Regions from separate parts of the Streptomyces sp. NPDC107765 genome, predicted to be linked through region 2. Evidence: riboswitches for the same ligand, from Rfam matches in the RefSeq annotation. Region 2 holds a riboswitch; each other region holds the start of a gene.
The links. Region 2 has a riboswitch for cobalamin ahead of cobN (cobaltochelatase subunit CobN). Riboswitches for the same ligand answer to the same signal wherever they lie in the genome.
Positions count from the first base shown of each region.

Region 1: it holds a riboswitch for cobalamin, as region 2 does, so the genes downstream of both, metE (5-methyltetrahydropteroyltriglutamate--homocysteine S-methyltransferase) here and cobN (cobaltochelatase subunit CobN) in region 2, are expected to answer to the same signal.
Region 3: it holds a riboswitch for cobalamin, as region 2 does, so the genes downstream of both, ACZ7MX_RS26875 (cobalamin biosynthesis protein) here and cobN (cobaltochelatase subunit CobN) in region 2, are expected to answer to the same signal.

Region 1 covers NZ_JBVKBL010000009.1:344,499-352,221, reverse strand. Annotated here, with positions in the region: gene ACZ7MX_RS23665 (M48 family metalloprotease) at 1-1,494, opposite strand, end outside; gene ACZ7MX_RS23660 (hypothetical protein) at 1,491-1,979, opposite strand; partial or broken gene ACZ7MX_RS23655 (GNAT family N-acetyltransferase) at 2,274-2,568, shown strand; partial or broken gene ACZ7MX_RS23650 (ATP-binding protein) at 2,632-3,054, opposite strand; gene ACZ7MX_RS23645 (hypothetical protein) at 3,176-3,466, shown strand; gene ACZ7MX_RS23640 (hypothetical protein) at 3,440-3,976, opposite strand; gene ACZ7MX_RS23635 (SMI1/KNR4 family protein) at 4,467-5,000, opposite strand; cobalamin riboswitch at 5,317-5,542, shown strand; gene metE (5-methyltetrahydropteroyltriglutamate--homocysteine S-methyltransferase) at 5,693-7,723, shown strand, end outside.
Region 2 covers NZ_JBVKBL010000004.1:372,839-380,561, reverse strand. Annotated here, with positions in the region: gene ACZ7MX_RS13290 (DUF4097 family beta strand repeat-containing protein) at 1-89, shown strand, start outside; gene cobN (cobaltochelatase subunit CobN) at 137-3,787, opposite strand; cobalamin riboswitch at 3,825-3,952, opposite strand; gene cobG (precorrin-3B synthase) at 4,168-5,550, shown strand; gene ACZ7MX_RS13275 (precorrin-8X methylmutase) at 5,547-6,179, shown strand; gene ACZ7MX_RS13270 (precorrin-2 C(20)-methyltransferase) at 6,176-7,723, shown strand, end outside.
Region 3 covers NZ_JBVKBL010000012.1:64,877-72,599, reverse strand. Annotated here, with positions in the region: gene ACZ7MX_RS26885 (putative cobaltochelatase) at 1-1,764, opposite strand, end outside; gene ACZ7MX_RS26880 (cobyric acid synthase) at 1,942-3,543, opposite strand; gene ACZ7MX_RS26875 (cobalamin biosynthesis protein) at 3,540-4,526, opposite strand; cobalamin riboswitch at 4,656-4,789, opposite strand; gene ACZ7MX_RS26870 (hypothetical protein) at 4,993-5,418, shown strand; gene ACZ7MX_RS26865 (vWA domain-containing protein) at 5,424-7,723, shown strand, end outside.

The DNA of each region.
Region 1 (7,723 bases), on a different contig from region 2:
GCTCAACAGGGCGACACCGACCCCGCACCCTGCGACGACCAGTAGCAACGGACGCCGGCCGGCCAGTACCACGGGTGCCCACACCCGGGCCGTCGCCGCGTTCCAGCGGACGAAGCCGTAGCCGATGCCTCCGAGGATCAGCCACCAGGACAGCTGGACCGGCAACGGGTTGGCGATACCGAGGGCCATTGCCGTGCTGTGCATCTGGTCCCCGAAGGTACCCACGATGAGCCCGGCCGCCATGGCGAGGCCTGTGCGATGGGCGTCCGGCCACCGACCACGGTTCATCCATGCGGCCAGCACCGCGCGCCAGATCCCCATCGCCACGCCGCCGCCGAGCGCGACGGCGGGGATGACCGCGGACAGCGGCCCGCCGCGGTCCGTCAGGCGCGCGGCTTCCTCGGTCCATTGCACCACCTGCTGGTAGACGAGTGAGCAGGTCAGGGCCAGTCCGAAGGCTTCCCAGGGACCGAAGCCGAACAGCAGCCGAGTGTCGCTCAGGGCCGCCAGCCGGTGCTCGACAGGAGGATGCGGGCGCAGGAAGGGGGGCAGGCTGCGGCCGGTCCGTTGGCGGCCGTGCTCCGCGATGAGGACGCGTCGTAGCGAGAGGGCTCCGCGGGTCCACACCGCCACTCGGGCGTCCGCGTACAACTCGCGGCTGCGCAGCACCGCGGCGCTGGTGATGGCGACGGTGACCGCGAGCGCGCATTGGGCGAGGACAGACAGCAGCTGGTACAGGAGACCTGAGGGCACCAATACCCACTCGACCAGCAGCCCGAGCGGCGCGGTGACGGCGATCGGAATCGCTACCGCGACGATGAACAGTCGGTAGCAGATCAGCGTGAGGAAGGCGATGTCCACGTCCCGGTTGCGCAGGTGTGCCAGTTCGTGCAGGACGATCGCTCGGAATGCCTCGGGATCCCGGCGGTGCAGTTGCAGCAGGCCGGTACTGAGCATCACATGGCGACGCCCGATCCGGCCGAAGGCAAGTCCGTTGGGGGCCGGGTCGCGCCAGTCGACGACATAACGCACCCGGCAGCGCAGCTTGGCCGTCACGGCCAGCTCATCAAGGGTGCGTCGGATGTCGGTGAGTCCGTCGGTCGGCAGGGGTCGCAGTCGGCGCCGGCGGATCCGATAGGCCGGAAGTAGCCAGTAGACAACGCCGATGGCCAGCCATAACGCCCCCAGGGTGGCCAGTGCCAGGGCGGTCTCGTTCCCGAAGAACGACTGCGGGCAGGCGCGGGTGAACTTGTCGGGGTCGATCGCCTGGTGGCTGTTTCGGGCTGCGCAGTCGATGGCCCCGGCGAGGCTGCCGATATCGCCGCCACGTGTGAAGTACGCCGCCGTGCCGATTGCCCCGCCCAGGGCCGCAGCCATGGCCGTCGACGTGCTCAGGATGAGCAGGGCGAACCGCAGGGACGTCCCCGACGGCATCCGGAACGGATGCGGCATACCCCCGGCAGCGCCGACCGAGGGGGCCGGCGCCGTACTCATGAGGTGATCTCCTCCCCGCCCGGAGCCGGCGGCGTCTGCATCCCACCGACGATGGCGTCCGCCAGCAGACTCGCCTGGGCCGGCGGCAGCCCCAGTGCGATGGCCCGGTCATGGGCGACCTGCCGCAGACGCTCCAGCTCCTGGGACCGGGAGGGCTCGCTGCCGTTGCGCTCCACGGCGCGTACGGAGCCCGGCGCGGCGAACGGGTTGTCCGCACCGCCCTCAGTGTCACCGTCGCCACCTCGCCGCCCCCACCGCCACCAGCCCCGCCGGCGTTCCCTGCGCAGGACGTCGGTGGCGATGTTCCCCGCAACGGCCGAGGCGACCGGCAGCGCGAACTGCGTCAGCGTCCCGATGACCACGGCGTCGATGCCGATCCCCAACGGCTCTTGGCGAGCCTTCCGGTCTCCCCGCCGCGGATCGTCGAAGTACGCCCCGGCCGTCTCCTCGAAGAGCTCCAACTCCTCCGGTGCCAACCGTCGCACGGCCTCCCGCGCCAGATCCCAGGCCCGTTGTGTCTCAACGTCCCTCAGCGCACCCACCGAAAGCCCCCCGCTCGCCTGCCCGCCCCTGCCGTACCCAGCCAAGTATCGAGCCCCAACTCACCCCATCGTCAAGGCTTTTGGGAGTCACCGGCACCACCCGGCCGAAGTAGGCGGCACCGTCGTGAGCCAACTGCCCGACGGCAGGACGCGCCATGCAAGAGAGGCCGGTCGCCAGTCGGCTCTCATCGAAGAAAAAGGATTGCCCGGACGGCAGAGTTCACATGGGTGGGCAGCATGGCCGAACTGCGTACCGATCGCCTCGCCCTCCGTCGATGGCGTGACTCCGACCTTGCACCATGGGCGGCGATGAATGCCGATCCCGAGGTGCGGGAGCACTTGGGTGATCCACTCACCCGCGAACAAAGCGATGCCTCCATGGCCCAGTTCCAGGCCGAGTTCGACCAGCGCGGCTACGGGTGGTGGGCGGTTGAAGTGCAGGGCCACCGGGGAGTTCATCGGCTTCGCGGGTTTGGACCAGGTGGATGGCGGCATGCCGTTCACAGGAGTGGAGATCGGCTGGCGACTCGCCCTCGGCGGCGTCCTCGCCGACCGGGAGCAGGCCGATGTCGTCGATGACGATCAGATCGGCCCGGCAGAGCCGTGCGACCGTGCGGGCGGTCGAGCCGTCGACCTTCGACTTGCCGATCGCGGCGGCGAGGATCTCCAGTGTGAACCAGGCGACCCGCAGGTCCTTCTCGATCGCGGCCTGGGCCAGACCCCCGGTGAAGTGCGACTTCCCGGTTCCGGGCGGGCCGGCGATCACCAGGTTCTCCGCGCGGCCGATCCATCCCAAGGTGATCAGGGAGTTCTGGGTGGGTTCGGGGATGGTGGAGTCCTCGGCTCGCCAGGACGCGAGGGTTTTGCCGGTGGGGAAGTTCGCCGAGTGGCGGCGAAGGCGCCGGGTGGCCGCGTCGCGGCTGCTGACCTCCTCGGAGATCAGCAGCCGCAGGACCTCGGCGGGATCCCACCTCTGAGCCCGGGCAGTGGCCAGGACGTCGGGTGCAGCCTTGCGCATATAGGGCAGCCGCATTCGGCGCATCAGCTCGTCGAGTTCCTCGGGCAGGGCCGGGGCCTGTGGAAACGTCATGGTCGGTAATTCCTTCGTGGGTCGAGGTGGGCGCCGATAGGCTCGGCGGATGATCAATATGGCGGTGCGTGGTGACAGCGGGAACGTCGTGGCTCGCGCCAAAGCCGGTGTGGAGTGGACGGTCGGCTTCGCGGATCTGGATTCGGCGGAGTTTCCGATGCTCTGGGCCCTGACTCCGTATGGGGATGCGGTCTTCAACCAGCGGCAGGTGCCGCTGCTGCTGTCGGAACTCGACCGGCTTCCTGCCGAATTGGGCGGTGACTGGGCCGGGCAGGCCCGCGAGCTGTGCGAGGTCGTCGAGCGCGGGCTGCACCTATATCTGTGGTTCATCGGCGACTGACTGCGGCCAGTCGGCCATCGACTCCCCAGCCGCTGTCTGCTGTCGACCCAGGGCTTGCCAGGCGATGGTGCCGTTCTGGACGAAGAGGGCTTCGTCCGCGCGGACGACTTGGCCGACGGGCTCGCTGGCCGCGATGTGCTCCAGGATGGAGAGGTCGTCCTCGGCGAAGCGCCCGGCCGCAGCCGCGAGCCTGAGGGCCTGGTCGACCCGGTCGATGCCCAGGACCGCGGCGAGCTCGACGGCGTGGGCCATCTTGGCGCGGATGCGAGACGCTCCGGCGGGGGCGGCCTCCTTCAGCCAGCGCCCGGCTCCCGGGCCGATGCCCACGAACGCGACCTCCGCCTCCGAGCGCGGTCGCAGCCTGGGCTGATGGACCGAGCGGCCGTCGGGGTGGTCGGGGTAGTGCGCATCGATGAGCTGCGGGACGCCAGGCGTGGACAACTGGTGACGCCAGATCTCCGACAGGTCACCGGACTTGGTGCGGGCCGTGATCGACAGTTCCTCGCCCACGACCCGGCACAGACCCTGGCGCCGGTGTAGCCGGGCGGGGTCGAGTAGCGCACCGAGTTGAAGCTGACGGTGCGGTCAGAGCCGACCACCCGCTCCTCGCCCAGCGCGAGCGCCAGCGGCTCGACCGGCAGGACGTGCATCGAGTCCGCTCCGCGCAGGCGGAGGGGAACCGGTCTCGAGGGATCGGCCTTGCCCCAGCAGAGCGCTCTGCGCTCCATCAGTGCATCGTCGATTTGGGCGACTGCTCAGCGCGCGAGCTAGTGGGGCGTGGGTTCCTCACCCAAGGAAACCGCTGAGACCGGAGGGGGTCACCGCCTCCCCCACCCAGCGAATCCAGGTCGTGAGTACAGCATGCTTCCTTGGCAGGCACTCACCACGCTCGGATGTGCGCACGACCCGGATCCGGGCAGCGTGGCGTAAGCCAGGTGGCAACCCGGACCGAATGGTTCCTGTCATACGGGCCGGTCGCTCATGGGAGCCGACTGCCGGGCTATACCGCCTGAAGTTGCCGGAACTCGTGGACAGAGAGGGGAAATCGAGAGGAAAGAATTTCGGAGCGCAGGTCACCATTGAGGGCGGCGGCCAAGAACTGAGTGCAGGTGTGGGGGAAGTGTTCCCAGCGCTCACCACGTGCCTCATTGACCATGATGGTCCATGCATCGGGGTGCTGGCCGGGACGGACGAGCCAGTAGAGGCACTCGCCGTGGTCGGTGGTGGCCCACGGGATGACTCGGGTTCCTTCTTCTTCGAGTTCAGTGGGCTTTTTCTCGAATTCCCACAGTCCGTCGAGCGCTTCGGTTTGCTGGTCTTCCCATTCGATGAGGTCGTAGTTGTCGTTGGGGCAGCCGGGCTCCAGGACGTAGAGGTAGTCGTCCCAGTTGCTGCCTCCGTACGTGTGGATGAGCTCCTTGTAGTCGCTGGGAAGTTGGATGCCCAGTGCTTGCTCTGCGCTGTCCCAGTCTTTGTCTCGGGGCTGCGCGGGTGGGGGGATGATGTGCGCGAGTAGTTCGAGGGAAGCAGTCATCGCGTGTCCTTGTGCCGGGTGCTGGTGGGATCTTACGCGCCGTCGCTGTGTGCCGTTAGGTGCCTCTCTTCTTGTTCGGTATCAAGGCGACGTTGTGCTGGCCGCTGATTCCGGTGCTCTTGTGTTGCGTGAAGGCGAATCCGTTTGAGCCGTGTGCCTCGATGGTCACGCCCTTGGGGATCTTTTCCGAACCGTCGTAAACGGGGGTGACGGAGTATTGAATTAATTTCGCCCTTCTCGACTGCCTCCTGCAGTTGAGGCCATCTCGGCGCGGGCGACGGTGCTCCCACGGTCGCTCGCCCCCTCGGTCCGGTGTGTACGCTGACCGTGCAGCTGGTTCGCCCTGCCCGCCAGGCAGACGCGTCGTAAGAGGGAACCCGGTGGGAATCCGGGACTGCCCCGCAGCGGTGAGCGGGAACGACCGCCGTCATTCGCACTGGGCCTGGAAGCGACGGGCCCGGGAAGCGACGGCCAGTAGGTGCCTCGGAGAAGAACGAGGCGTGCCCGTGAGTCCGAAGACCTGCCACTGCCCGCGCGCGGACGGCCGTGCGCGGAGATCCCGGTGACCTCGTGGGCGGGTCGGCGTACATATCCGGCGGGCACGCGTGTCGTGGCTCGTCCGGTCTGTCGTCCCTTCGCGTCTGCGCACCCTCCGGGGTCGCTCTCGTCCAGAGCTCGCGAAGGAGAGTTTCGTGACAGCCAAGTCCGCAGCCGCGGCAGTACGGGCCACCGTCCACGGTTACCCCCGGCAGGGGCCGAACCGGGAACTGAAGAAGGCGATCGAGGGCTACTGGAAGGGCCGCGTCACCGCCGACGCCCTCCAGCAGATCGCCGTCGGCATCCGCCGCACCAACTGGCGGCAGCTGGCCGACGCCGGCGTCCACGAGGTCCCGACCGGTGACTTCTCCTACTACGACCACGTCCTCGACACCAGCGTCATGGTCGGCGCGATTCCCGCGCGGCACCGTGCCGCCGTCGACGCCGACGCCCTCGATGGGTACTTCGCCATGGCCCGCGGTACCCAGGACAGCGCGCCGCTGGAGATGACGAAGTGGTTCGACACGAACTACCACTACCTCGTGCCGGAGCTGGGCCCGGACACCGTGCTCGCGGCAGACTCGACTAAGCAGGTCAATGAAGTGAGGGAAGCCCTGGCGCTGGGGCTCGCCGCCCGGCCCGTCCTCGTCGGCCCGGTCACCTACCTGCTGCTCGCCAAACCCGCCCCGGATGCCCCGGCCGGTTTCGACCCGCTCACCCTCCTGGACCGGCTGCTCCCGGTGTACGCCGAGGTCCTCGCGGACCTGCGCGCGGCGGGCGCGGAGTGGGTGCAGCTGGACGAGCCCGTCCTGGTCGAGGACCGCACCCCGGCCGAGCTGAGCGCCGCTTCCCGCGCCTACCGCGACCTCGGCGCCCTCCCCGACCGCCCGAAGCTCCTGGTCGCCTCCTACTTCGACCGCCTCGGCGACGCCCTGCCCGTGCTCGCCAAGGCCCCCGTCGAAGGACTGGCCCTGGACTTCACGGAGGCCGCCGCGGCCAACCTGGACGCCCTGGCCGCCGTCGGCGGACTGCCCGGCAAGCGGCTGATCGCCGGGGTCGTCAACGGCCGCAACATCTGGATCAGCGACCTGGCGAAGTCCCTGTCCACCCTCGGCACCCTCCTCGGTTTCGCCGACCGGGTCGACGTCGCCGCCTCCTGCTCCCTCCTCCACGTCCCTCTCGACGCGTCCGCCGAGCCCGACATCGAGCCGCAGATCCGGCGCTGGCTGGCCTTCGCCCGGCAGAAGACCACCGAGATCGTCATCCTCGCCAAGGGCCTCGCCCAGGGCACCGACACCATCACGGCCGAACTGGCCGCCAACCGCGCCGATCTGGCCTCCCGGGTCAGTTCACCGATCGCCCGCGACCCCGCCGTGCGCGCCCGCGCCGCGGCCGTCACAGCTTTCGACGCCCGCCGCTCCTACCCGTACCGCCAACGCGCCGCCACCCAACGCGCCCATCTCCGACTGCCGTTGCTGCCGACGACGACCATCGGCTCGTTCCCGCAGACCGACGAACTGCGCCTCGCCCGCGCCGACCTGCGCACCGGGCGGATCGACAGCACCGGATACGAGGAGCGTGTCAAGGCCGAGATCCAGGAGGTCCTCTCCTTCCAGGAGAAGACCGGCATCGACGTCCTGGTGCACGGCGAGCCCGAACGCAACGACATGGTCCAGTACTTCGCCGAGCAGCTCACCGGCTACCTCGCCACGCAGCACGGCTGGGTGCAGTCCTACGGCACCCGCTACGTCCGCCCGCCGGTCCTGGCCGGCGACATCTCCCGCCCCGAACCGATGACCGTGCGCTGGACGTCGTACGCCCAGTCCCTCACCGACCGCCCGGTCAAGGGCATGCTGACCGGCCCGGTCACCATGCTCGCCTGGTCCTTCGTCCGCGACGACCAGCCCCTCGCCGACACGGCCCGCCAGGTCGCCCTCGCCCTGCGCGACGAGGTGAACGACCTCGAGACGGCCGGGACTTCGGTCATCCAGGTCGACGAACCGGCACTGCGCGAGACCCTGCCGCTGCGGGCCGCCGACCGCCCGGACTATCTCGCCTGGGCCACGGACGCGTTCCGGCTCACCACCAGCGGCGTGCGGCCGGGCACGCAGATCCACACCCATATGTGCTACGCCGAGTTCGGCGACATCGTCCAGGCCATCGACGACCTCGACGCCGACGTCATC
Region 2 (7,723 bases):
AGCACATCGGCCTGACCGACGACCCGTCGGGCCGCTACCGGCTGAGCCTGACCACCTCGAACGGGGACATCACCGCGAAGGCGGCGTAAGGCGTGACCTGCCGGTGCCCGGCCGCGCGGCCGGGCACCCGGGCCCGCTACTCCTCGCCCTCCAGCTCGCCCTCCGTCTCCAGGAAGACGTCCCGCAGCGCGGCCAGGGTCTCCGCGTCCGGCTTCTCCCACATGCCGCGGGACTCCGCTTCCAGGAGGCGTTCGGCGATGCCGTGCAGGGCCCAGGGGTTCGCGTCCTGGAGGAAGGCGCGGTTCTCGGCGTCGAGGACGTAGGTCTGGGCGAGCTTGTCGTACATCCAGTCGGCGACCACGCCCGTGGTGGCGTCGTAGCCGAACAGGTAGTCCACGGTGGCGGCGAGTTCGAAGGCGCCCTTGTAGCCGTGGCGGCGCATCGCCTCGATCCAGCGGGGGTTGACGACCCGGGCGCGGAAGACCCGGGAGGTCTCCTCGACCAGCGTGCGGGTGCGGACGGTCTCGGGGCGGGTGGAGTCGCCGATGTAGGCGGCCGGGGCCCGGCCGCCGCGCAGGGCCTTCACCGTCGCCACCATGCCGCCGTGGTACTGGAAGTAGTCGTCGGAGTCGGCGATGTCGTGTTCGCGGGTGTCGGTGTTCTTGGCGGCGACCGCGATCCGCTTGTACGCGGCCTCCATCTCGTCCCGGGCCGGGCGCCCTTCCAGGCCGCGGCCGTACGCGTAGCCGCCCCAGACGGTGTAGACCTCGGCGAGGTCGGCGTCGGTGCGCCAGTCGCGGGAGTCGATCAGCTGGAGCAGGCCGGCGCCGTAGGTGCCGGGGCGGGAGCCGAAGATGCGGGTGGTGGCGCGGCGTTCGTCGCCGTGGGCGGCCAGGTCGGCCTGGGTGTGCGCGCGGACGAAGTTGTCCTCGGCCGGTTCGTCCAGGCCGGCGGCGAGCCGTACCGCGTCGTCCAGCAGGCCGGTGACGTGCGGGAACGCATCGCGGAAGAAGCCGGAGATGCGCAGCGTGACGTCGATGCGGGGGCGGCCGAGCTCGGCGAGCGGAACGGCTTCGAGGCCGGTGACGCGGCGGGACGCGTCGTCCCATACGGGCCGGACCCCGAGCAGGGCCAGGGCCTCGGCCACGTCGTCGCCGCTGGTGCGCATGGCGCTGGTGCCCCACAGGGACAGGCCGACGGACTGCGGCCAGTCGCCGTTGTCGGTGCGGTACCGCTCCAGCAGGGAGTCGGCGAGGGCCTGACCGGTCTCCCAGGCGAGCCGGGAGGGGACGGCCTTGGGGTCGACGGAGTAGAAGTTGCGGCCGGTCGGCAGCACGTTGACCAGCCCGCGCAGCGGCGAGCCGGACGGGCCGGCCGGGACGAAACCGCCGTTCAGGGCGTGTACGGCGTGGTCGATCTCGTCGGTGGTGGCGGCGAGCCGCGGGACGACCTGGCGGGCGGCGAAGTCGAGGATGTCGGCGACCTGCGGGCCGTGGCCGGCGGCCACGTCGGGCACCGCGGCCGGGTCCCAGCCGGCGTCCTCCATCGCCTGGACCAGGGCGCGGGCCCGGGCCTCGGCCTCGTCGGCGGTGGTGCGGGTCGCGGCGGACTCGTCGAGGCCGAGGGCCTCGCGCAGGCCGGGCAGGGCGGAGGTGCCGCCCCAGATCTGACGGGCGCGGAGGATGGCCAGGACGAGGTTGACCCGGGCCGCGCCGGCCGGCGCGGCGCCCAGGACGTGCAGACCGTCGCGGATCTGGGCGTCCTTGACCTCGCACAGCCAGCCGTCGACGTGCAGCAGGAAGTCGTCGAAGCCGTCGTCGTCCGGGCGCTCCTCCAGACCGAGGTCGTGGTCGAGCTTGGCGGCCTGGATCAGCGTCCAGATCTGGGCGCGGATGGCGGGCAGCTTGGCCGGGTCCATGGCGGAGATCTGCGCGTACTCGTCGAGCAGCTGCTCCAGGCGCGCGATGTCGCCGTAGGAGTCGGCGCGAGCCATCGGCGGGACGAGGTGGTCGACGAGGGTGGCGTGCACCCGGCGCTTGGCCTGGGTGCCCTCGCCGGGGTCGTTGACCAGGAAGGGGTAGACGAGCGGGAGGTCGCCGAGGGCGGCGTCCGGGCCGCAGGCGGCGGACAGGCCGGCGTTCTTGCCGGGCAGCCACTCCAGGTTGCCGTGCTTGCCCAGGTGGACCATGGCGTCCGCGCCGAAGCCGCCGTCCTCGCGGGACGCGGCGATCCAGCGGTAGGCGGCGAGGTAGTGGTGGGAGGGCGGCAGATCGGGGTCGTGGTAGATCGCGATCGGGTTCTCACCGAAGCCGCGCGGCGGCTGGATGAGGACCAGCAGATTGCCGCGGCGCAGCGCGGCGAGCACGATGTCGCCGTCGGGGTTGTGGGTGCGGTCCACGAACATCTCGCCCGGCGGCGGCCCCCAGTGCTGCTCCACCGACGCGCGCAGCTCCTCCGGGAGCGTGGCGTACCAGCGCTTGTAGTCGGCGGCCGGGATGCGGACGGGGTTGCGGGCCAGCTGCTCCTCGGTGAGCCACTCCTGGTCGTGGCCGCCGGCCTCGATGAGGGCGTAGATCAGCTCGTCGCCGTCACCGGATGCGAGGCCGGGTACGGGCTCGGCACTCTCGTCGCCGAAGTCGTAGCCGTCCGCGCGCAGCCGCCGCAGCAGTTCGACGGCGGAGGCCGGGGTGTCCAGGCCGACGGCGTTGCCGATGCGGGAGTGCTTGGTGGGGTAGGCGGAGAGCACCAGCGCGAGGCGCTTGTCGGCGTTGGGGAGGTGGCGCAGCCGGGCGTGGCGTACGGCGATGCCGGCGACCCGGGCGGCGCGCTCGGGGTCGGCGACGTAGACCGGGAGGCCGTCCTCGTCGACCTCCTTGAAGGAGAACGGGACGGTGATCAGCCGGCCGTCGAACTCGGGGACGGCGATCTGCGAGGCGGCGTCGAGCGGCGAGAGGCCCTCGTCGTTCTCCTCCCAGGCGCTGCGCGACCCGGTCAGGCACAGCGCCTGGAGGATCGGCACGTCGAGGGCGGCCAGCGCGCCGGCGTCCCAGGACTCGTCGTCACCGCCGGCGCCGGCCTCGGCCGGCTTGGTGCCGCCGGCGGCGAGGACGGTGGTGACGATGGCGTCGGTGGTCCGCAGCGCGTCGATGAGTTCGGGCTCGGGGGCGCGCAGCGAGGCGACGTAGAGCGGGAGCGGGCGGCCGCCGGCCGTCTCGATCTGCGCGCACAGTTCGTGCACGAAGGCGGTGTTGCCGCTCATGTGGTGGGCGCGGTAGTAGAGCACGGCCACGACCGGGCCGGTGCCGTCGGCGGCCGGGCGCTCCAGGTGGCCCCAGGACGGGGCGGGCACGGGCGGTTCGAAGCCGTGGCCGGTGAGCAGCACGGTGTCGGAGAGGAAGCGGGCGAGCTGTTCGAGGTTGCCGGGGCCGCCGTGCGCCAGGTAGGCGTGCGCCTCGGCGGCGATGCCGACCGGGACCGTGGACTGCTCCATGAGCTGGGCGTCGGGGGCCTGTTCGCCGGTGAGGACGACCACCGGCCGGTGCTGGCCCTCGGCGAGCAGCAGGTCGAGGCCCTCCTGCCAGGCGCGGATGCCGCCGAGGAGGCGGACGACGACGAGGTCGGTGCCGTCGAGCAGATCGGGCAGCCCGGTGACGTCGAGGCGGGCGGGGTTGGCGAGCCGGTACGCCACCGGGCCGGTGGCCGCGCGGGCACTGAGCAGGTCGGTGTCGGAGGTCGACAGCAGCAGGATTCGGGGGGCCGCGGGGTGGTCCCCGGACGAATGCAGCATGCGAGCGCTGGCCTTCCTCGGGGTGTCCGCGCCCCGGGTGGTCGTAAGGACGGCGGGAGTTCCTGACTCACCCGGCACCGGCCGGGTTCACAGTGGCGGGACCGCGCCGGATTCTCACCGGGCTTCCTCCCTCGGACCCGAGGGCCCGGCGCCGTCGCTGGCGTCCGACGGGTCAGCCGACCCGCCGACCTGCATAGTAAGGGCTGCGGGCGACGGAGGTAAGCGGGCCTTTGCGGGGGCGGCGAGCGACCGCGGGCGGGGCTTTCGGTACGCCCGGTACGCGGGGCTCCGTAACCCGTGCCGTGGTGGCCGGATTCGTCCGTTTCATGGCCGGATCCGCCCCGGATCGGTCGCGCACCGTCGTAGGTATGCTCGCCGCCATGCCGCCCTCCCCCTCACCACGGCCCCGACGGGCCGAACCGCCCGTGCGGGCCCGCGGTGACGCCTGCCCAGGAGCGCTGCGGCTGCATCCGGCCGCCGACGGCCATCTCGCCCGAGTACGCATCCCCGCCGGGGACTTGACGGCCCATCAGGCCCATGCGCTGGCCGATGCCGCGGACCTGCTCGGTGACGGCCGGCTGTCCCTGACCTCGCGCGGCAACGTCGAGCTGCGCGGCCTGCCGGACGGCTGCGGCGGCCGCCTCGCCGAGCTGCTGCACGACGCCGGCCTGCTGCCGTCCGAACGCCACGAACGCATCCGCAACATCCTCGCCTCCCCGCTGGCCGGGCTGGACCGGAACACCCCTGCTGACGTGCGGCGGTGGGCCCGCCGGCTGGACGAGCTGCTGTGCGCGAGCGACTCCGCGACCGCGCTGTCCGGCCGTTTCCTGTTCGCCCTGGACGACGGGCGGGGCGATGTGGCGGCGCTCGGCGGCGATGTGACCTTGGTCGCAGAATCGGGCATCACGGGTGACGGAGCGGCCGGCGGCGGGGCGCTGCTGCGGGTCGGCGACGACCCGGCGGCGCTGCGGATCGCCGGCCCGGACGCACCGCGCGCGGCCCTGACCGCCGCCGAGACCTTCCTGACCGCCGCGGCGGCCGGCGGCACCGGCGCCTGGCGGGTGCGCGAACTCCCGGACGGCCACGCGCTCTCGGTGCGGGACGTGGCGGAGGCACTGCGGGCGGCGGGCATCGAGGCGCGGTACGTACCGGGCGGGGCGGGGGTGGCCGAGCCGGTGGTCCGCCATGCGGACTCCTCCGCCCCCGGCATCGTCGAGGGCCGCGACGGCCGCAGCGCGCTGTCCGTACTGGCGCCGCTCGGCAGGCTGTCGGTGGCCCAGTGGCGGCTGCTCGCGTCCCTCGCGGCCGACGACGGATCCGGCGAACTCCGCCTCACGCCGTGGCGCGGCATCGTCGTCCCCGGCCTGGCGGCCGCCGCGGCCGCGCCCCGCCTCCGCGAACTGGCCGCCGCCGGCCTGGTCACCGACCCGTCCTCCCCCTGGCACCGCATCGGCGCCTGCACCGGCCGACCGGGCTGCGCCAAGTCCCGCACGGACGTCCGCGCGGACGTGACGGCGGCGGTCGAGGCGGGCGTGCCGCTGCCGCCGGGCCTCGCCGCACCCGCCGTACCGGAGGCAGCCCCCCTCTACTGGTCCGGCTGCGAGCGCCGCTGCGGGCACCCGCACGGGACCTGGATCGACGTACTGGCGACGGAGGCGGGGTACCAGGTCGCGGTCGTACGCCCGGCCCCAATGCCGGCCGCACCAGCAACAACACCCGCAGCATCAGTAACACCAGGAACGCCAGAAACGAGGCCAGAGTGACCGCGTTCGACTACGAGAAGGACGGTGCGGAGATCTACCGCCAGTCCTTCGCCACCATCCGCGCCGAGGCGGACCTCTCCGGCCTGCCCGCCGACGTCAGCCGGGTCGCGGTCCGGATGATCCACGCCTGCGGCATGGTCGACCTCGTACGCGATCTGGCCTTCACCCCCGGTGTGGTGACCACCGCCCGCAAGGCGCTGCGCGACGGTGCGCCGATCCTCTGCGACGCCAACATGGTCGCCAGCGGCGTCACCCGCAAGCGGCTGCCGGCCGGCAACGAGGTGCTCTGCACACTGGCCGACCCCGCGGTGCCGGACCTGGCCGCCCGTATGGGCACCACCCGCAGCGCCGCGGCCCTGGAACTGTGGCGGGACCGCATGGAGGGCGCCGTCGTCGCGTTCGGCAACGCCCCGACCGCCCTCTTCCGGTTCCTCGAAATGATCGAGGAGGGCGCGCCCCGCCCGGCCGCCGTGATCGGCATACCCGTCGGCTTCATCGGCGCGGCGGAGTCCAAGGACGCCCTCATCGCCCATCCGTCGGAGCTGGACCACATCGTGGTGCGCGGGCGGCGCGGTGGCAGCGCCATGGCCGCGGCCGCCCTCAACGCCCTTGCTAGCGAGGAAGAGTGAGCGTGAGCGAGCAGCAGGAAATTGGCACCGGCACGGGCATCCGCACCGGGACCACCGGCCGTCTCTACGGCGTGGGCCTCGGCCCCGGCGACCCGTCCCTGATGACCGTACGGGCCGTCGAAGTCATCGCCGAGGCCGACGTCATCGCCTACCACAGCGCCCGCCACGGCCGTTCGATCGCGCGCTCCATAGCGGCCCGACACCTGCGCGACGACCACCTCGAGGAGGCGCTGGTCTACCCGGTCACCACCGAGTCGACCGACCACCCCGGCGGCTACCGCGGCGCGCTCGACGAGTTCTACGAGGAGGCCGCGGAGCGCCTGGCCGCGCACCTCGACGCCGGCCGCACGGTGGCGGTCATCTCCGAGGGCGACCCGCTCTTCTACGGCTCCTACCAGCACATGCACAAGCGGCTCGCGCACCGCTACCCGACCGAGGTGATCCCCGGCGTCACCTCGATCAGTGCCGCCGCGGCCCGCCTGGGCAGGCCGCTCGCGGAGGCCGACGAGGTCCTGACGATCCTCCCCGGCACGCTGCCGGAGGAGGAACTGACCGCCCGTCTGGCCGCCACCGACACCGCCGTAGTCATGAAACTGGGCCGCACCTTCCCGACCGTCCGCCGCGCCATGGAACGCGCCGGCCGCCTCGACGAGGCCCACTACGTCGAACGCGCAACGATGCCGGGCGAGCGCACCGCCGAACTCGCCTCGATCGACTCCGACACCGTTCCCTACTTCTCCGTCACGGTCGTCCCCAGCCGCATCGCGGCCCAGTCGGCACCGCAACCCTCCGAGACCCCGGCGGCCGAAAGGGAAGCGGGCGAGGTGGGCGAGGCGAACGAGCCGGGCGAAGTGGTCGTCGTAGGCACCGGCCCGGCGGGCCCCCTCTGGCTCACCCCCGAGTCCCGCGGCGCCCTCGCCGCCGCCGAGGACCTGGTCGGTTACACCACCTACCTGGACCGCGTCCCGGTACGCCCCGGCCAGCGCCGCCACGCCTCCGACAACAAGGTCGAGTCCGAACGCGCCGAACTCGCCCTGGACCTGGCTCGCCGCGGCCGCCGGGTGGCCGTGGTCTCCGGCGGCGATCCGGGCGTCTTCGCGATGGCGACAGCCGTCCTCGAAGTGGCCTCCCAGGACCCCTACCGCTCGATCCCGGTCCGCGTCCTCCCCGGCGTCACCGCCGCCAACGCGGCCGCGGCCCGCGCCGGCGCCCCGCTCGGCCACGACTACGCGGTCATCTCCCTCTCCGACCGCCTCAAGCCGTGGGAGGTCATCGCCGAACGCCTGCACGCCGCCGCCTCCGCCGACCTGGCCCTCGCCCTCTACAACCCCGGCTCCCGCAGCCGCACCTGGCAGGTCGGCAAGGCCCGTGAACTCCTCCTGGAACACCGCGCCCCGGACACCCCGGTCATCCTCGCCCGCGACATCGGCGGCCCCGAGGAATCCGTCCGCACCGTCCCCCTCGCCGACCTCGACCCCACCCAGGTCGACATGCGCACCCTCCTGATCATCGGCTCGTCGCAGACGCAGCAGGTACGGCGCGAC
Region 3 (7,723 bases), on a different contig from region 2:
GGGCAGCGACGCGAGCCGCGCCGCACCGGCCTCGACCGACGACGTCGGCGGCAGCGCGACCTCCGCGCCGGCGCCCCGGAACGTGATCATGCCGATCTTGTCGCGCCGCTGGTAGGCGTCGAGCAGCAGCGAGAGCACCGCGCCCTTGACCGCGCTCATCCGCTTGCGCGCCGCCATCGACCCCGAGGCGTCCACGACGAACAGGACCAGATTGCCCTCCCGCCCCTCGCGCACCGCCTCGCGCAGATCGTCCCGGCGCACCAGCAGCCCGGTGCCGTGCCGTCCGCGCGCCTTCTGGTGGGGCGCCGCGGCCTGCACCGTGGCCGCCAGGTGCAGCTTGCCCAGAGTGCCCCGGGGACGGCGGGCGCCGGTGGTCCGGCCGTGTGCGGTACGGGCCCGGGAGCGGCGGCCGTCGGCGCCCTCGCCCAGCCCCGGCACGTCCAGCCGCCGGGCCTTGAACGGCTCGTCGGCCGCCACCGCCGGCTTCTCCGCGACCGCACCGCCCGGCGCCTGCGGCCGGGCCCCGGCCTCGTCCCCGGACGGCTCGGGTACGGACTCCGGCGCCTGCGGGGTCTCCTGCTCACGCTGCTGCGGCAGTCCGTCCCCCGGCGGCACCGACGTCTCCTGGGGGCCGCCCTCCTGGGGGCCGCCCTCCTGCGGCGGCAGCCCGCCGCCCGGACCGCCCCCGTCGGGACCCCCGTCGTCCGGACCGTCCGGCTCCGGATCGTCCCCGCCGTCCGCCGGGTCGTCCTGCCCGGCGAACTCCTCCAGCGTCCGGTCGAGTTTGTCCTCGTCGAGGCCCGGGGCGTCGAACGGGTTGCGGCGCCGGCGGTGCGGCAGGGCCAGCAGCGCCGCCTGCCGCACGTCCTCCTCCCGGACCTCCGTCCGCCCGGCCCACGCGGCCAGCGCGGTGGCGGTCCGCGCCATCACGATGTCCGCCCGCATCCCGTCCACCTCGAACGCGGCACAGGTCGCCGCGATCTGCCGCAGCGGCGCATCGCCCAGCGTCACCTCCGGCAGCAACTCCCGTGCCGCGCCGATCCGTTGCCGCAGCGCGTCCTCCTCGGCCGCCCAGCGCGCCGCGAAGCCGGCCGGATCGGCGTCGTACGCGAGCCGCCGCCGGACCACCTCCACCCGCTGCGCCGGCTCCCGGGAGGCCGCGACCTCGACCGTCAGCCCGAACCGGTCCAGCAACTGCGGCCGCAGCTCGCCCTCTTCGGGGTTCATGGTCCCGACGAGCAGGAAACGGGAGGCGTGCCGTACGGAGACGCCCTCGCGCTCCACGTAGGAGGCGCCCATGGCGGCGGCGTCCAGGAGAACGTCGACCAAGTGATCATGGAGCAGGTTGACTTCGTCCACGTAGAGGATGCCCCGGTGGGCCGCCGCGAGCAGCCCCGGCTCGAACGCCTTCACCCCATCGGCGAGTGCCCGCTCGATGTCGAGCGCGCCGACGAGCCGGTCCTCGGACGCACCCACCGGCAACTCGACCATGCGGGCCGGACGGGACTCGGCGGAGCCGGTTTCGTGCCGGCCGTCCGGACACTGCGGATCGGGCGCGAGCGGGTCGCAGCTGAAGCGGCAGCCCGCCACCACCGGCACCTCGGGCATGAGAGCCGCCAGGGCACGCACCGCGGTGCTCTTGGCGGTGCCCTTCTCGCCACGGACCAGGACACCGCCGACCGCCGGACTGACGGCGTTCAGCAGCAGCGCCAGCCGCAGGTCGTCCATGCCGACGACGGCGGTGAACGGATACCGGGTGCTCATGTGGTGATCACTCCTTCGAGTGGCTTGCGTCCGTTGCCGGTCGTCACTGTTTCCGCCGCGCGGCACGCTGGCGGTCCTTGGCCCTGCATATGCGGGGATGGCCCACTCCTTCACGAGCACCTGGTGGAGCTGCTTCTTTGCTCCCCGCACATGCGGGGGTCACGCCTCCGGGGGCCCTCATGGCGCCCCCGGAGGCACGAACGGCAGCCCCTCCGGCACCCCCTTCTCGATCAGCCGCAGCAGCGCCCCGGTGTCCGCGTGCTCCTCGATCAGATCGCCCAGCCGGTCCAGCTGCTCCTCGCGCAGCGCGCCGAAGCGGGTGTCCGGGGCCGGGACGAACGCCCGCCCGGCGTCCGCCGCCACCCGCCGCAGGAAGGCCCGGCGGAAGGCGTCGCTCTCCAGCGAGCCGTGCCAGTGCGTGCCCCATACGGAGCCGACCCGGCAGCCATCGAGGGCGCGTCCCCGGCCGTCGGTCATGAACGCCTCGTCCCCGCCCGTCACTTCGGCGACGCCGTGGTGGATCTCGTAGCCCTCCACCGGCTCGCCGAGCGCCTCGCCCAGCGGCCGGGCGAGCGTCTTCTCCACCGCGAAGCGGACCCGTACGGGCAGCAGCCCGAGGCCCTCGACGGCGCCCGCCCTCGACTCGACCTCGTCGTCGATGTGCTCGCCGAGCAGCTGGTAGCCGCCGCAGATGCCCAGCACCGGGCGGCCCTCCGCGGCCCGCCGGGCGACCGCGTCGGCCAGCCCGCGCTCGCGCAGCCAGGCCAGGGCGCGGACCGTGCCGCGGGTGCCCGGCAGCACCACCAGGTCCGCGTCGGCCAGCTCCTCGGGCCGGTCCACGAACCGCACCACCACGCCCGGTTCGGCGGCCAGCGCGTCCACGTCGGTGAAGTTCGACATCAGCGGGACGGCGCAGACCGCCACCCGCAGCACGTCCGCGCCGTGCGGCGGGGCCACCACGCTTTCGCGCACCGCGCCGCGCAGCGAGACCCGGAGGCCGTCCTCCTCGTCGATGCCGAGCCCGTGCGCGTACGGCAGCACGCCCAGCGTCGGCCGCCCGGTCAGCTGCCGCAGCATGTCCAGGCCGGGCTCCAGCAGCGTCACATCGCCCCGGAACTTGTTCACGAGGTACCCCGCGACCAGCGCCTGGTCCTCCTGCGACAGCAGCGCCGTGGTGCCGAAGAAGGACGCGAAGACGCCGCCGCGGTCGATGTCGCCGACCACCACGACCGGTATCCGGGCGGCCCGGGCGATGCCCATGTTCACGATGTCGGTGCGCCGCAGATTGATCTCGGCCGGGCTGCCCGCGCCCTCGCAGATGACGGCGTCGTGGGTGCGGCGCAGTTCGGCGAGACAGTCGGTGACCGTCCCCAGCAACTGCTCCCGCCCGCCCGCGTACTGCGCCTCCCCGGGGGACGACCCCCCGGGCCCTCCGAAGTACCCGCGCGCGCTCAGCTCACCCACCGGCTTGCCCAGCAGCACCACCTGGCTGCTGCGGTCGCCGCCCGGCTTGAGCAGGACCGGGTTCATCAGCGCGGTCGGTTCGACCCGGGCCGCGGCGGCCTGCATCGCCTGCGCCCGGCCGATCTCCGCGCCCTCACGGGTGACGAACGAATTGAGCGACATGTTCTGCGCCTTGAAGGGCGCCACCTTCACGCCCTGCCGGACCAGCCAGCGGCAGATCCCCGCCGTCACCACGCTCTTGCCCGCGTCGGACGTCGTACCGGCCACCAGCAGCCCGCCGCCGAGCCCCCCGGCCGTCCCGCCTTGCCCGTTCACCGGCGCTTCCTCCCGCTCGTGCCCCTGCCGCCTGCGACCCCGTGCCGCACCGCGCCCGCCGTCAGCCGTCCCGCCACCGTCGCCACCAGCGCCAGCGCGCTCACCCGCCGCGACAGCCGCACCGCCCGCTCGATGTCCGCCACCGCGGGCGGCCGCGCCGCGCCGTTGAGCACCGGACGGTGCTCCACCCGTCCGCCGTACGCCAGCGTGCCGCCCAGCCGCACGCCCAGCGCGCCCGCGAACGACGCCTCCACGGGACCTGCGTTGGGGCTCGGGTGCGCCCCGCCGTCCGCCCGCCAGGCCGCGAGCGCACCGCGCCGGTCGGGGCCCGCGAGCACGGTCAGCGCGGCGGTCAGCCGGGAGCCGGGCCAGCCGGCGACATCGTCGAGTCGGGCCGCGGCCCAGCCGAACCGCCGGTAGCGCGCGGACTTGTGACCCACCATCGCGTCCAGGGTGTTCACCGCCCGGAACGCCACCAGACCGGGCACCCCGCCGAACGCGCCCCACACCAGGGCGCCCACCACCGCGTCCGAGGTGTTCTCGGCCACCGACTCCACCACCGCGCGGGCCATCTGCGGCCCGTCCAGCGCCTGGGGATCGCGGCCGCACAGATGCGGCAGCCGCTCCCGTGCCACGTCCAGATCGCCCGCTTCCAGCGCACCGCCGACGGCCCGCGCCTCCCGGCCCAGCGAGGTGCCGCCCAGCACCGCCCAGACGGTGGCCGCGGTCAGCGCCACCCGGGCGCCGCTGCGGTGCCGTACGGCCCGCTCCAGCAGCGCCGCGCCGGCCGCCGCGCCGCCCGCGCACAGCAGGGCGTGGGCCGCGCCGCGGCCCCGGTGGTCGCGCCACAGCCGGCGCTCGACGGCGGCGGCGGCCCGGCCGAACGCGGCCACCGGATGGCCGCGCCGCGGGTCCGCCGCGATCAGGTCGCCGAGGAAGCCGAGAGCCGCGCCGCACGCATATCCCGCGTGTTCGCCGCGCATCCGATCAGGCCGCCGTCGGTCCTCGAAGGGGCCCTGCGGCAGCGGGAAGTGGGGGGCGGGGCGGGCGGCCAGGCATGGCGGTATGTCCTCACTCAGGGTCCTCGCCCTGGCTCGACGTGACGGCGACCAGAGTCTCCTGGCTCCCGGATCGGCGTGTCCCCCGGCCTTCCCGCCCGTACGTCGGTACGGACCGTGGCCCTCGTCGGAGGAACGCTCCCCGGTGACAGTGGCGGGACCGCGCCGGATTCTCACCGGACTTCCTCATCTGTCGCCGATTGGCCCCGGCAGTCCACCACGGTCCGCGAAGCCCGTCAACTCGCCCTTGACCTGCGACGCTGCCCCGCGGCAGGCCCTGTGGCGCACGCCACAGGGTGGTGGTGGCGTCACGGACGGTTGCCCCCGTCCCTGATTCCACGTCACTATCTGGTGCACGGTGGCGAAGGGGCCGCCGGAAGGGGGCTGGGGGATGCCGGAGCACGTCGACCATCACGAGGACCGTCAGGAGATCCGCCTCAGGGTCACCGGGACGGACAATCCGCAGCAGGACCTCGACGACCTCCGGGCCTGGCTGGAGCGCGAACCCTGGCTGAGCCGCCGGGAACACACCTGGGAGCACCGGCCGCAGCCCCCGCACCTCACCGGCGACGGGGACGAACCGGGCCCCGCCGACATGGCCGTGGGCGTGGACGACCTGATCCTGGTCATCGTCGGCGCGATCGCCACCGAGGTCACCAAGGGAATGAGCATCGCCGTGCGGGAATGGCTGCGGCGCCGCAAGGAGGAGCGTGCCGCCGGCGAGGAACCCGCCGTCGAGGTCGTCGGCGACGGCGGCCCAGGACGCCCCGATCCCGGCAGCCCGGCGCACGAGAGTGGCAGCACCGGCGAGGACTGAGCCGGATGTCCGAATACGACGCGCGGGGAAAGATCAACCGGGCGCTGCTGATCGCTGTCCACGACTACGCGACGCTTACGCGCCTGCCCGCGGTGGAGGACAACATCGCCGAGCTGAGCCGCGCGCTGACCGCCACGGACCTGTTCACCGCCGACGAGATCACGCCCTGCCGGCCGGCCGAACCCGAGCAGCTCAGCCAGGCGCTCAAGACCGCCGCCGACGAGGCCCGCGGACTGCTGCTGGTGTACTTCTCCGGCCACGGCTGGGTCGGCAGCGACGGCGGCGACCTGCGGCTGATGGTCGGCGGCTCGGTGCCCCGGCAGAGCCACACCACCGTCTCCTGGCATGACGCGGTGCTCTCCTGCCTCGACAGCGCCCGCGCCGAACGCATCGTCATCGTCCTGGAGTGCTGCTACGCGGGCAACGCCGGCGGCGCCTTCCACTCCCACCGCAAGCCCATGTCGCTGCTGATGGCCGCCCAGCCCAACCGCCGGATCTTCAGCGGCGAGGAACCGGCCGGCGGCACCGTCTTCACCCGCGCCCTGGTGCAGATCCTCGCCAACGGCCTCCCCGGCCGGCGGTTCGTCACCTTCGAGGACCTGGTACGGGAATTACGGGTCCGGCTCGCCGGTGAGCGGACGCCGATGGGCGACGTGTGGGAGCCCCGGTCCGCGAAGCAGAACACCGTCGACGACGTCGTGCTGTCCTTCGCCACCCCCGAGGCGCGGCTGCCGACCCCGCCGCGGGTCCGCTTACGCCGCCACTTCAACGAGTACGTCCGGCCCCGCCTGAAACCGCTGCTCGCCTGCCTCACCGCGCTCGTCCTGATCGCCACCGGGCTCGTCGTCCGGCACCTGCTGCAACCGCCGCCGGACTGCCCCCCCGCCCTCGAACTGCGGCTGCTCACCGCGCCGGAGGCAGAACCGTCCCTGCGCCAGGCCGCGTTCGACTACGAGATGTCCGAGGCCAACACCCGCCCGCTGCAGGGCGAGGGCGACCTCCCGGCGGGCTGCCGGCGCGCCCAGATCACCGTCTACTCGGCCGCCAAGGACCAGATCGACCAGGGCTTCGCCGCCGCCGCCCGCTGGCAGGGCGAGGCCCGGGGCACCGGCCAGGGACAGCAGGACGACAAGGGCACCGATCCGCTCTACCGGCCCGGCCCGCAACCCGACCTGTGGATCCCGGAATCCACCGCCGACTACGAGGAGGCCCGTCGCGGCATGCCCGGCACGGGCTCCCCGGCGACCCTGCACAACACCGGCCCGGTCGCCTACAGCCCGCTGGTCGTCGGCATCCCCGCCGGCAAGCGGCCGGCCGACGTCGAGACGGTGGGCGCCTCCTGGCAGGACCTGCTCACCGGCACCGACAGCGGCCACCAGGACCTCAAACTGCTGCGCCCCAGCCCGGTGCTGTCCGGCACCGGCCTGCTGCACACCATCGGCCTCTACCTCGCCAACGACGGCTCGCACATCGGCTCCTCCGGCTCCCCGGACCCGGCCCTCGCCGAGGGCGCCGAGCAGCGGCTCTCCGCCCCGGGCAGCCAGTACGCGGACAGCACCGAGCTGCTGTGCTCACTGCGCCCGGCCACCGGCCCCGACACCACCGCCACCGGCCAGGCCCCCGCCGGCGCCGGCCGGGGCGACCGCTCGGCGCCGCTGGTCTCCGAGAAGTCCCTGGCCGACTACAACCTCGGCCGGGCGATCGGCAGTTGCCCCGCCCTGGCCGGCCCGCTCGCCACGGACGACCGCTACGTCGCCTACTACCCCAAGAACGTCCCGGCGCTCGACCACCCGCTGATCCGCGTCGACTGGCGCGGCACCACGGACGCCACCGAGCGGCAGGCCGCGGTCGGCCGCTTCGCCGACTGGCTGCGCGCCCCGGACGGCGGCCGTCCGGTCCTCACCGCGCAGGGCTACCGCCCGGTCCCCGGCAAGGACGGCACGGACCCCGCGCCGCCGCCGGGCTCCCCGCTGCGCGACAGCCGCGCCGACGCCGACCTCGACGCCCGCGTCGTCCCCTTCACGGCCGGCACCGAGCAGGTCGCCCGGGTGCTCCACGGCTACGACAAGGCGCAGAAGCCCAGCCGGCTGCTGATCCTCATGGACACCTCCACCTCGATGGCCGACGGCGGCAAGCTCCCGGTCGCCCTCGGCGCCGTGGGCCGCGCCCTGGAGATGGTCGGCGAGCGCCACACCTACGGCCTGTGGACCTTCCCCGACCGCGCCCACCCCGGCGATCCGGACGCGGTGCGCCGGGTCGTCCGCCCGGGCGCGGTCGATCCGGCGCCCGGCAAGGCCGCCCTGGA